Regions from separate parts of the Paenibacillus sp. Cedars genome, predicted to be linked through region 3. Evidence: a T-box and tRNA genes for the amino acid it is inferred to sense, from the RefSeq annotation. Region 3 holds a T-box; the other regions hold tRNA genes.
What was found. The T-box of region 3 lies ahead of leuS (leucine--tRNA ligase). A T-box ahead of a tRNA ligase gene usually reads a tRNA of that ligase, here a tRNA-Leu.

Region 1 (2,957 bases), 180 kb from region 3:
AACTTGTTTCTTCTCTGCCTTGCCATAACCGACGATCGCCTGCTTCACCTGCATCGGTGTATACTCTGCAATCGGAAGTCCCCGCTGGATGGCAGCAAGAATGAGAACACCTCTGGCTTGGGATACCGACATGGCCGTCGTTACATTGCGGTTAAAGAACAATTTCTCAAATGCCACAGCCTCAGGCTCGTATTTATCAATAAGCTGCTGCATGCCTTCATATACATGAAGCAGCCTCTCCTCATCCGGTGTATGGGCTTCCGTCTGGATGCAGCCATACTGCACCGGAGTCACCTTGCTCCCAACCTTATCTACAAACCCGAAACCCACAATCGCAATCCCCGGGTCGATCCCTAAAATACGCAAAACCAATCTCTCCTCTGATGAAGCGAACATATGTATCGTTCTCTCATTATAACAAAAGATCGACTTCAGTTGAGGAAAAACTTTAAACCTTTGATTAGCCGTAATATAACTTTCATATTTGCTCTCTCCGGCTGTCCCGGAAACGCAAAAAACTGCCCGAATGATTCGGGCAGTTTTTTATCTTAATTCGGCAAATACAAAAACAGAAACTACTTAAGGGCTTGGCTTCATGACATTCTCGGCCATATCCCGAGCGTAGTCGCTAAAGGTTGACAGTACACTGTTATACTCTTCAATGTCCTGAATACGAATACCGTCTTCTAATTGCTTAATGACATCCTTAGGCAAAGAAGACTCCATCGAACCGACATCAAGCTGAAAAAAGGTTCGCATGACCTTCTCCTCTTCCGGCGGACCATCAAACAGCGTTAAATTGCCTTTGGAATCGACGCTAATATATGCTTGTCTCTTACAAGCTGGCGAAAGATCTGAAATGGTTTGCTCCAGCCAGACTTCGCCTTTATCATCCAACCGTCCCTGCCATAAAGGATTTTTATTCATCAATTCATAAATACCGTCTGGCGTGAGCCGTCCCAAATCTTGTTCTTCGGTGCCACACACATACGTTATGCGAACGTGAACATGTTTCTTACCCTTTGACGTATTCAACTTCTGCATGAATTCCCTTTGATCCTCTATGCGCTCTTCCTGCTTGTCGTCTTCAATCTTCAGGTAGTGCATCGTTTCCACAGCCAGTGGTGTTTCATCTGATGTAGCCGTGAGCAGCTTCTTCATCTGATCTTTTATATTCTGGCCGGACCATATCACGACACCTGCGATCAGAACGATCGCACAAGACCAAATGGCGCGTCTCCAGCGTCTCCAGCGTTTTCTGAACAGTTTCTTGAAAAAATGAAAAACACTCAAGGTAATCCCCTTCTATTCAATGTTTTTCATATTGTGACCGGGACACTGCCAAATTATTCAGCAAAGCATTTATAATTAGAATTATTTTCTACCTGCAACAAAGAAAGACTGCTTTCAGATGATCTGAAAGCAGTCTTTCTATTTGAATCGGGATGACACGATTTGAACATGCGACCCCCTGGTCCCAAACCAGGTGCTCTACCAAGCTGAGCTACATCCCGTTAATAAATGCCGGTGAAGGGACTCGAACCCCCACGGTTTCCCTCACGATTTTGAGTCGCGCGCGTCTGCCAATTCCGCCACACCGGCATAATGAAATTTTGTATGAATCAAATATTTTAATATTTTTTTTAAGAAAAATGGCACGCCCTGAGAGATTCGAACTCCCGACCTTTTGATTCGTAGTCAAACGCTCTATCCAGCTGAGCTAAGGGCGCATAATGGAGCGGACGACGGGAATCGAACCCGCGACCCTCGCCTTGGCAAGGCGATGCTCTACCGCTGAGCCACGTCCGCAATGTAATATGTATTCCATCCTGTACTCACATTGGTAAAAATGGTGAGCCATGAAGGACTCGAACCTTCGACACCCTGATTAAAAGTCAGGTGCTCTACCAACTGAGCTAATGGCTCTTATTACTAAGAGTAAAGAATGGCGGAACTGACGGGATACTCTCTCTTCGTTCGAGACTGCGAAGTCTATGCTAACGAAGATGATGCTTCGACGAACCCAAGTATATGAGTTCTCATCCCTGAAGCTTGTAAGAATGGCGGAACTGACGGGATTCGAACCCGCGATCTCCTGCGTGACAGGCAGGCATGTTAGGCCTCTACACCACAGTTCCATGAGGCTTAATCACTTATTCTAGTGATTAAATTGGTTGCGGGGGCAGGATTTGAACCTACGACCTTCGGGTTATGAGCCCGACGAGCTACCGAACTGCTCCACCCCGCGTCATTAAAAGGTGTATATATGGTGGAGGCTGAGGGGTTCGAACCCCCGACCCTCTGCTTGTAAGGCAGATGCTCTCCCAGCTGAGCTAAGCCTCCAACTGTATTTCATAATGATAGGATTCTCATCCCCAGAAGCAATATAGATAATGGTGACCCGTAGGGGATTCGAACCCCTGTTACCTCCGTGAAAGGGAGGTGTCTTAACCCCTTGACCAACGGGCCATATATGAAGTCCTTGCTGGCGGAGAGAGAGGGATTCGAACCCTCGAGACGCTTTTGGCGCCTACACGATTTCCAATCGTGCTCCTTCGACCAACTCGGACACCTCTCCGTATGGCTCCCCGAACAGGACTCGAACCTGTGACAACTCGATTAACAGTCGAGTGCTCTACCAACTGAGCTATCAGGGAATATGTATTCGCTTGGCGACGTCCTACTCTCCCGGGACCCTGCGGTCCAAGTACCATCGGCGCTGGAAGGCTTAACGGTCGTGTTCGGTATGGGTACGCGTGGAACCCTTCCGCTATCGCCACCAAACGTATATTCAGGATCCGGCATCGCCAAATGCCGTGATCGTCCTCCTTGCAAGTATAACTTGTACACTTCCAATTCAGTTTTGATCACCTGAAAACTAGATACGAAACGAAATTTGCGTGTATTAGATATCCGTAGCATTACCCGATGTGGTATCGGGGTCCCCGAAAAGTATT
Region 2 (2,957 bases), 2.5 Mb from region 3:
GCAGGTTATTGAGCAGCTCGATTTTCTCGTCCTCGCTCATTTGTGCGTAATCCTGAGTGACGTTCATTTTACGAAGAATTTCGGCCATTGCGTTCTCATGCTCTTGGCTATGCTGTCTGATATCCAGTGATGCTGTATGGAAACCAAACAACTCCGCCTGGCGAATCAGCTTCTGGATATAAGTGTCTGCAACATAGTCAGCAAAATGGAAACGCAAGCTTCGATCAATGATATTCAAATCCTCAATAAACTCTTCAGGAGACTGGTACCGCTCGCTTCCTGTCATGTTTTCATCAAGAATATGACTCATTTTAGCTAACATATATACCAGTTTTACACGATAAGGCTCTTTCTCATTGTGCCAAATTTCCATCTTTTTCAGTGTCACATGCTCGCGGTCTTTTTCGATGGATTGAAGCAATTCATCCGACACGCTCACAATGGATGAACTGAAGCTGAGGTATTTCATGAATTCACGCAAGATCCGTTGATATTCACGAACCGCAAGCTTCCGCTGCATTTCGAGCGTTCTCCATGTTACGTCCGCCGTCACTGAAGGATTTCCGTCCCGATCGCCACCAATCCATGAACCGAAACGCAAATAGGTTGGAACGTGCCAATGGTGACCCGGGTAATACTTACTTAGGCAGCGCTCCAGCTCTTGATAAACCTCTGGCAGAATGTGAAACAGAGTCTCGTGAAAATAATACATGCCGTTTCTGACTTCATCAAGAACCGTCGGCTTGCGATCACGAAGCTCATCGGTTTGCCACAGTGTGATAACCTCATTCAGTAATTTCTCCCGAAGCTGCTCTCGTTCGCGGAATGTCAGTGTCGGGTTGTCCAGTTGCATAACATCGTCTGCTATCCGTTTATGAATATCCAGAATAGCCCGACGCATCGCTTCTGTCGGATGAGCTGTCATTACCAGCTCAAGGGATAGACTTTCGAGAATTTCTTGAACTTCTTCAAACGTAATATTGCGCTCTTTCAAATCCTGGATCGCACTTTCAATGGAACCTGGTTGAACACTCTCCCCAGCGGAACGCTCGTAATCACGCTTGCGGCGTATGCGATGATTCTGCTCTGCGATATTAACCAATTGAAAGTAAATGGCAAACGCACGAATCACCTGATGGCGAATGTCTGGTTCCAGCGTGCTGATAATCCCTTTGAAATCTGCAAACAATTCCGGCAGGAATACGGATCGCAACGATTTACTCGTTTCGCGAATTTTCTCAACTATATCTAAAAGCTCATTGCCTCCTTGATGGACAAGAACTTCCCCAAGAATATTGCCAAGGAACCGTACATCACGCCGCAGCAGATTGTTGGAATTGCTCTTTGCGGTTACTGTAAGTTCAGTCATGCTACTCCTCCCATCTCAACCCGTTTCAGCAGTTTATCTTTAGGACGTAACGCCTTCCTAACATCATACAATAAAAGCGAATGAAAATCTGCATTTTTCAGGCGAAAAAATTAGCCAAATCGACAAAACTCATGCTATTGATATGCCCTTCTACGATAAACATTAGTCCAAGAAACCCTTGATATGACTGCATTCTTTATCACATTAACACTTCGCAGGATAGTCGTGTAAATATGTAAAAAAAACATCACACACGGTGATGTCCTGCATATGTATGGAGCGGGTGATGGGAATCGAACCCACGCTACCAGCTTGGAAGGCTGGAGTTCTACCATTGAACTACACCCGCATATCACCCCACAAAAGTGATCTTATGCTTTGTAGCATATTCTGATTACTTTTATGGGCAATAACGCCTAAGCAAATCGGGATGACACGATTTGAACATGCGACCCCCTGGTCCCAAACCAGGTGCTCTACCAAGCTGAGCTACATCCCGATATTAATCTTTGAAAAAATGGCACGCCCTGAGAGATTCGAACTCCCGACCTTTTGATTCGTAGTCAAACGCTCTATCCAGCTGAGCTAAGGGCGCAAATGGAGCGGACGACGGGAATCGAACCCGCGACCCTCGCCTTGGCAAGGCGATGCTCTACCGCTGAGCCACGTCCGCATAAATGGTGCGCGTGGAGGGACTTGAACCCCCACGTCAAAGACGCTAGATCCTAAGTCTAGTGCGTCTGCCAATTCCGCCACACGCGCACAAGATGAAACAATGGTGAGCCATGAAGGACTCGAACCTTCGACACCCTGATTAAAAGTCAGGTGCTCTACCAACTGAGCTAATGGCTCGCATATCAGGGCCTCCGAAAAATATCCGGAATCACCTTCAAAGCGCAACTTCACTTTTTGGTGTGAAGTGGCTGGGGATATAGGATTCGAACCTATGCATGACGGAGTCAAAGTCCGTTGCCTTACCGCTTGGCTAATCCCCAATATCGATGAGTATTTCTATTTTTCATTTCAACACTCTAATAATCATGAGTTAAATGGTGGAGGCTGAGGGGTTCGAACCCCCGACCCTCTGCTTGTAAGGCAGATGCTCTCCCAGCTGAGCTAAGCCTCCATATGTAATGGATGAGAAATAGTGGTGACCCGTAGGGGATTCGAACCCCTGTTACCTCCGTGAAAGGGAGGTGTCTTAACCCCTTGACCAACGGGCCTCATTTACATGACGCATGTCCATTCTAAAAACGAATCTGGAGCTTCCAACCGGGATCGAACCGGTGACCTCATCCTTACCATGGATGCACTCTACCTACTGAGCTATGGAAGCAAGTGGCTCCCCGAACAGGACTCGAACCTGTGACAACTCGATTAACAGTCGAGTGCTCTACCAACTGAGCTATCAGGGAATATGTATCCGCTTGGCGACGTCCTACTCTCCCGGGACCCTGCGGTCCAAGTACCATCGGCGCTGGAAGGCTTAACGGTCGTGTTCGGTATGGGTACGCGTGGAACCCTTCCGCCATCGCCACCAAACGGCTTCAGATGCTTAATCACCTGAAAACTAGATACGAAACGAAGT
Region 3 (2,957 bases):
AGGTAGGCTATCCGTTTTTCGGCGAGCTGATCCTGGATTGTCTGGAACGGACCGAGTTTGCCATGTCCCAGGAGCACGCCTTCAAGGCCGGCGAATTATGCGTGATTGCTCAGAATGAAGCCGTGCGCATTCAAGAAAATCATATATAATAGAGAAAAACTCCGCGATGTTCAGGGGTTCTACAACCCCAGGCCGCTAAAGGGGCGATTCTCTTATGTCCTCGTCATCATCCAAAGGGCTGCCAAGCTTCGAGTGGATGCAGCTGAAAGAGCCAATAGATCTGAGCTATTATAATGAACAGCCCCTTATCAGCGGGCAATTCCATTCCCACGCCTTTTATGAAATCTATTATTTTCACGAGGGATGCTGCACCTATCTAATCGGTGACTCTGTCTTTGCGCTGAAGCCGGGGGATCTGCTGCTGATGAATGGTTTGACGCTTCATTGTCCGAGTGTGGAACCCGATTCCAGATACGTAAGAAGCATTCTGCATTTTGACCCGGCCTGGGTGTGCAAGGGGCTGTCGGAATCGGCCAAGACGATCCTGCTGGACCCCTTCGATACGCTCCGGAATCATCGTATGACCCTAACCGGGACCAATCGGGAAGAGTTCGAGGCCCTGCTGGCCGATATTCATCGCCTGTCAGCGTCCACGACCCACTACCGCCAGGAACGCATGACCTTGCGCATCCAGGAGCTGATGTACGTCATTGCAGGCTGGTGTCAGGCCGCTGTACAGGGTCAAGACTCGATCTCAGAGAAGGAGCGGCATGTCCAGCATGTGGTATCGTTTGTCGAGGAAAATTATATGCACGATCTGACGCTGGAGAGAATCGCCCGCGATATGCATATTACCAAGCATTATCTATCCTCCTTATTCAAGGAGGTGACGGGAACAACGGTGTTTAAATATTTGTATCACCGGCGGATCAACCAGGCTAAAATTTTACTGCGGCTTCACCCTTATCTGAGCATAACGGAGGTCAGCCAGGCATCCGGGTTTAAGCATCTGGCTCATTTCAGCCGGATGTTCAAATCAATGGTCGGAACGACACCGGAGCATTACCGCAGGAGCGGAGATGAACTTTCGTTGACTTGATCGTACATTTTGGGTATAATAGCCACATTAAAATGGTAATATGAAAGCGATGATGAGGATTAGTACTTCCGCATTCGATCATGCAGAGAGCCGGTGTTTGGTGAAAACCGGTTGACGATAGGAATGAACTCGCCTCGGAGCAATGATGTTAACCCGGCCGCTGAATGGCTATTTCAGCAACTGGCCGATGAAGCATTGTCGTCTCATCCGCGATAAGGATGCAAAGGGAGTGAAAGGCAAAGTATGCCTTTGGCTAACTAGGGTGGTACCACGGGAATCAAACCTCTCGTCCCTAGCGATCAACGCTATGGATGATGAGGTTTTTTTGTTTTTGGACAATGGCATCAGGCCTTGTCTCTCGAATGTGAAGGAGGAGCATTGAAGTATGACGGACAATCAGACAACCGGCCACGGCTATATCCCGCAGGCCATCGAACCGAAGTGGCAGCAGTACTGGGACGAGAAAAAAACGTTTAAAACCGAAGAGGCATCATCCAAACCGAAGTTTTACGCACTGGATATGTTCCCATATCCATCCGGCGTAGGCCTGCATGTAGGGCATCCGGAAGGATACACGGCAACAGATATCGTGTCCCGTTACAAACGGATGCGAGGTTACAATGTGCTGCATCCCATGGGATGGGATGCTTTCGGACTCCCTGCAGAACAGTATGCGATGGACACAGGCAAGCATCCCCGCGAGTTCACCGTGCAAAATATCGATACGTTCCGGCGCCAGATCAAATCCCTCGGATTCTCGTATGACTGGGACCGGGAGATCAGCACCACCGATCCGGAATATTTCAAATGGACCCAGTGGATCTTTATCCAGCTCTATAACCGCGGCTTGGCTTATGTGGCTGAAGTGCCGGTTAACTGGTGCGAAGCACTCGGTACCGTGCTGGCGAACGAAGAGGTCATCGATGGCAAGAGTGAGCGCGGAGGACATCCGGTCGTTCGCAAGCCGATGCGTCAATGGATTCTGCGTATTACCGAATATGCAGAGCGCCTGCTTGAGGATCTGGATGAGCTGGACTGGAGCGAAAGCCTGAAGGATATGCAGCGCAATTGGATTGGCAAATCCACGGGTGCCGAGGTTCGTTTTGACATCGAGGGTTACGATGGCCATCTGGAGGTATTTACAACCCGCCCGGATACACTGTTCGGCGCTACCTACTGTGTGCTGGCACCGGAGCATGACCTTGTGGACAAAATTACGTCAGCGGATCAACGCGAAGCGGTGAAGGCTTATCAAGTTCAGGCTTCCCGCAAAAGTGATCTGGAGCGGACGGATTTGGCAAAAGACAAAACCGGTGTCTTTACCGGAGCATACGCCATTAATCCGGTGAGCGGCGCTAAAGTGCCGATCTGGATTGCGGACTATGTGCTGGCAGGTTACGGAACAGGAGCCATTATGGCGGTTCCGGGTCACGACAGCCGTGACTGGGAATTTGCCAAACAGTTTGGTCTTCCGATTATTGAAGTCGTTCAGGGTGGAAATGTTGAAGAGGAAGCCTACACCGGCAGTGGCGAGCATGTGAATTCCGGTTTCCTGAACGGGCTGGATAATGAAGCGGCTATTCAAGCGATGAATGAATGGCTGGAAAAAGAGGGAAAGGGTCAGAAGAAGGTAACTTACCGTCTGCGTGACTGGCTGTTCAGCCGTCAGCGCTATTGGGGCGAGCCGATTCCGATCCTGCATCTGGAAGACGGAACGATGAAGACCGTGCCGGAGGATCAGCTTCCGCTGCTTCTCCCGGATGTTGATCAGATCAAGCCGTCCGGTACCGGTGAATCACCGCTGGCTAACGTTACGGAGTGGGTGGAAACGGTAGATCCTGAAACCGGCATGAAAGCC
Region 4 (2,957 bases), 2.7 Mb from region 3:
TGGAACGGTACAATCTAGTCATGTTTACTCCTTTCCGCTGTTATTCAGCTTTTGCTTCAAGCGGGCAAGTTCCTTTTCCAATACAGTGGAGACCGATTCACCAGCCTGATTCATGTATTCTTGCCCCATGCGCCGTAAATCGCGAAGGCTTCTGGCTTCCAATTCCCAATCACTGATGCGATCTTCTAGGCGATTGAACATCTTGGGTACATCTTGACCGCCGCCGTAGGATCCCGTACGTTCATTCATTTTTTGTTGAAGACGAAGGGTCTCGACCCGGGCAACGTAATATTGACGTTTGCTGTACACCGTCTGATATTCCATGCGCAGCTCGCCGAGCTGTTCATCGATTTCTTTCAGCGACTCCAGGCTTGAGGATAACAGGCCTTGGTACTGCTCAATTTTTTCCTCATAGATCAACTTTTCCTGCAATGCAAGTTTGGCAAGATGATCTTCACCGGCCTTCAGTGCGAGCAATGCCTGCTCTTCACGTTTATAGCGCATGGTTTCTGCTTGATCCACCTGCTGTTTCAGCTGTCTGGAATGTACTTGGCATTGCTGCTGCAGTTTCTCTGCTTCTGCAATGTCCTGTCTGGTTGAATGAAGGAACTGGTCGATCAAACGAACCGGATCCTGGCTCTGTTCAAGCTTTTCATTCAATGTTGCAACGGTTATGTCTCTTATCCGCCGGAAAACACTCATATTGGCTTAGTCCTCCTCTTCTATCGCGATCATTATCTGGCTGTTTATGCCTGCCATTCATTATTGTGTTATATCAGTAACGTGGTCTGCCATTCTTCAATCTGGACACCCCGTAGATGATTAAGATGATTCCAAAGATCGGACCGATCAACCAGGAGAGTTTACCCATCAACCAGATCACACCGATACCGAGAATAATCCATCCGATTAAGGTATTTCCTCTACGGATCCCGTAATATCCCAAAGCGACCATCAGCACTGGAATTAGAAGACTGAACAACCATCCGAGCAGAGGACCGAATATTCCCAGGAGAACCAATATCCCTAAACCAATCAACAGGATACTTATTCCATTTCCTTTTGAATTCCTCATTTATGCACCGCCTTTCTGTTATTTGATTGTTGTTTCTTTTGTTCAACCTTATGACTCTATTCTAGGTAATTTCAAGATGAACTAAAACGGCCTGCGGACGGTTTTTGAACCTAGACCTAAGTCGGGGCCACCTACAGACCTGCGTCCAACCCTTACACTAGATCTGCTCTAAGCTCATTCCATGGGATGTATCATTACCATCGAGAGCATAGCTCTACTGCTGTCTGATTACCTTAGAGCAGTGCTAAAAGTGTCGGTTTAGAAAGGATCTATACCGCGGGTCGCGTAATATGTCCTGATTTACAAAGGCCTTGTAAGAAAATCAAAGATATTCATTTGATTGAAAGCACTGGAATTAAACGTGTCCCGGATTAGTGAGGGGATTAATACCACGTAAAGAAATACGATAGTGTATTAAAAAGGGGGAGTTAAAGGTATGCAGTTAAAGGTTTGCAGTTAAAGGTTTGCAGTTAAAGGCATGCAGTTAGGTGCAATTCAGGAGCTGCCTACATACTGAGGAGCATTACATCAGTCCCTATCATAAAAAGCAACGGAGGCTTAGCGTGGAGTAACTAACCTAACAAAAGATCAATACGAAAAAAGGAATGCAGACGTTTATAGTCTGCATTCCTTTTGATGATGCCGGTGAAGGGACTCGAACCCCCACGGTTTCCCTCACGATTTTGAGTCGCGCGCGTCTGCCAATTCCGCCACACCGGCTTACTGATGGCGTGCCCTAAGAGATTCGAACTCCTGACCTTTTGATTCGTAGTCAAACGCTCTATCCAGCTGAGCTAAGGGCACATAAGTTTGTAATGGAGGCGCCACCCAGATTCGAACTGGGGATAAAGCTTTTGCAGAGCTGTGCCTTACCACTTGGCTATGGCGCCAGAAACAAAAATGGAGCGGACGACGGGAATCGAACCCGCGACCCTCGCCTTGGCAAGGCGATGCTCTACCGCTGAGCCACGTCCGCTTATTAAAAAATCAATGGCTGGGGATATAGGATTCGAACCTATGCATGACGGAGTCAAAGTCCGTTGCCTTACCGCTTGGCTAATCCCCAACATTTTTTAAAAAACTATGGGGCGACCGATGGGTCTCGAACCCACGAATGCCGGAACCACAATCCGGTGCGTTAACCCCTTCGCCACGATCGCCATAATGTAATAGTTTTTTCTAGAGAATAATCATAATGAAGTAATGGGCGACCGATGGGTCTCGAACCCACGAATGCCGGAACCACAATCCGGTGCGTTAACCCCTTCGCCACGATCGCCAAGTTCATTATAAGTATTCAATGGCAGGGGCAGCAGGAATTGAACCCACACCAACGGTTTTGGAGACCGTTGTTCTACCTTTAAACTATGCCCCTAAAAACTGGTGGAGGATGATGGATTCGAACCACCGAACTCGAAGAGAGCAGATTTACAGTCTGCCGTGTTTAGCCACTTCACTAATCCTCCATAATGGTGCCGGCGAGAGGACTTGAACCCCCAACCTACTGATTACAAGTCAGTTGCTCTACCAATTGAGCTACACCGGCATACACAATTATAAAATTACATGGTGGCTCGGGACGGAATCGAACCGCCGACACGAGGATTTTCAGTCCTCTGCTCTACCGACTGAGCTACCGAGCCTTAGTTCTTCGCGAACTTCGACGAAACCCATATCGGATACTCATCTTATCCCTGAAGCTTGTAAATAATGGCGGAACTGACGGGATTCGAACCCGCGATCTCCTGCGTGACAGGCAGGCATGTTAGGCCTCTACACCACAGTTCCATAAGGTATGATCACTATAAGTGATATAAATTGGTTGCGGGGACAGGATTTGAACCTGTGACCTTCGGGTTATGAGCCCGACGAGCTACCGAAC

Region 1: it encodes a tRNA-Leu, which carries the amino acid that the T-box ahead of leuS (leucine--tRNA ligase) is inferred to sense. The anticodon was not compared.
Region 2: it encodes a tRNA-Leu, which carries the amino acid that the T-box ahead of leuS (leucine--tRNA ligase) is inferred to sense. The anticodon was not compared.
Region 4: it encodes a tRNA-Leu, which carries the amino acid that the T-box ahead of leuS (leucine--tRNA ligase) is inferred to sense. The anticodon was not compared.

The regions. Positions count from the first base shown of each region.
Region 1 covers NZ_CP020866.1:4,323,057-4,326,013, forward strand. Annotated here, with positions in the region: gene ruvC (crossover junction endodeoxyribonuclease RuvC) at 1-366, opposite strand, end outside; gene B9D94_RS21655 (BofC C-terminal domain-containing protein) at 580-1,293, opposite strand; tRNA gene B9D94_RS21660 (tRNA-Pro) at 1,441-1,514, opposite strand; tRNA gene B9D94_RS21665 (tRNA-Leu) at 1,523-1,602, opposite strand; tRNA gene B9D94_RS21670 (tRNA-Arg) at 1,654-1,730, opposite strand; tRNA gene B9D94_RS21675 (tRNA-Gly) at 1,735-1,809, opposite strand; tRNA gene B9D94_RS21680 (tRNA-Lys) at 1,851-1,926, opposite strand; tRNA gene B9D94_RS21685 (tRNA-Asp) at 2,062-2,138, opposite strand; tRNA gene B9D94_RS21690 (tRNA-Met) at 2,172-2,248, opposite strand; tRNA gene B9D94_RS21695 (tRNA-Val) at 2,268-2,343, opposite strand; tRNA gene B9D94_RS21700 (tRNA-Glu) at 2,395-2,469, opposite strand; tRNA gene B9D94_RS21705 (tRNA-Ser) at 2,487-2,578, opposite strand; tRNA gene B9D94_RS21710 (tRNA-Asn) at 2,582-2,657, opposite strand; rRNA gene rrf (5S ribosomal RNA) at 2,668-2,784, opposite strand.
Region 2 covers NZ_CP020866.1:227,609-230,565, reverse strand. Annotated here, with positions in the region: gene ppc (phosphoenolpyruvate carboxylase) at 1-1,369, opposite strand, end outside; tRNA gene B9D94_RS02610 (tRNA-Gly) at 1,645-1,718, opposite strand; tRNA gene B9D94_RS02605 (tRNA-Pro) at 1,795-1,868, opposite strand; tRNA gene B9D94_RS02600 (tRNA-Arg) at 1,888-1,964, opposite strand; tRNA gene B9D94_RS02595 (tRNA-Gly) at 1,968-2,042, opposite strand; tRNA gene B9D94_RS02590 (tRNA-Leu) at 2,048-2,131, opposite strand; tRNA gene B9D94_RS02585 (tRNA-Lys) at 2,146-2,221, opposite strand; tRNA gene B9D94_RS02580 (tRNA-Gln) at 2,290-2,364, opposite strand; tRNA gene B9D94_RS02575 (tRNA-Val) at 2,420-2,495, opposite strand; tRNA gene B9D94_RS02570 (tRNA-Glu) at 2,518-2,592, opposite strand; tRNA gene B9D94_RS02565 (tRNA-Thr) at 2,630-2,705, opposite strand; tRNA gene B9D94_RS02560 (tRNA-Asn) at 2,709-2,784, opposite strand; rRNA gene rrf (5S ribosomal RNA) at 2,795-2,911, opposite strand.
Region 3 covers NZ_CP020866.1:4,143,684-4,146,640, reverse strand. Annotated here, with positions in the region: gene B9D94_RS20890 (Gfo/Idh/MocA family protein) at 1-149, shown strand, start outside; gene B9D94_RS20885 (AraC family transcriptional regulator) at 215-1,099, shown strand; T-box leader at 1,140-1,396, shown strand; gene leuS (leucine--tRNA ligase) at 1,485-2,957, shown strand, end outside.
Region 4 covers NZ_CP020866.1:467,545-470,501, reverse strand. Annotated here, with positions in the region: gene B9D94_RS03755 (PspC domain-containing protein) at 1-22, opposite strand, end outside; gene B9D94_RS03750 (PspA/IM30 family protein) at 25-702, opposite strand; gene B9D94_RS03745 (hypothetical protein) at 776-1,075, opposite strand; tRNA gene B9D94_RS03740 (tRNA-Leu) at 1,716-1,795, opposite strand; tRNA gene B9D94_RS03735 (tRNA-Arg) at 1,803-1,879, opposite strand; tRNA gene B9D94_RS03730 (tRNA-Cys) at 1,892-1,965, opposite strand; tRNA gene B9D94_RS03725 (tRNA-Gly) at 1,977-2,051, opposite strand; tRNA gene B9D94_RS03720 (tRNA-Gln) at 2,067-2,141, opposite strand; tRNA gene B9D94_RS03715 (tRNA-His) at 2,160-2,235, opposite strand; tRNA gene B9D94_RS03710 (tRNA-His) at 2,282-2,354, opposite strand; tRNA gene B9D94_RS03705 (tRNA-Trp) at 2,377-2,450, opposite strand; tRNA gene B9D94_RS03700 (tRNA-Tyr) at 2,457-2,541, opposite strand; tRNA gene B9D94_RS03695 (tRNA-Thr) at 2,546-2,621, opposite strand; tRNA gene B9D94_RS03690 (tRNA-Phe) at 2,643-2,718, opposite strand; tRNA gene B9D94_RS03685 (tRNA-Asp) at 2,787-2,863, opposite strand; tRNA gene B9D94_RS03680 (tRNA-Met) at 2,895-2,957, opposite strand, start outside.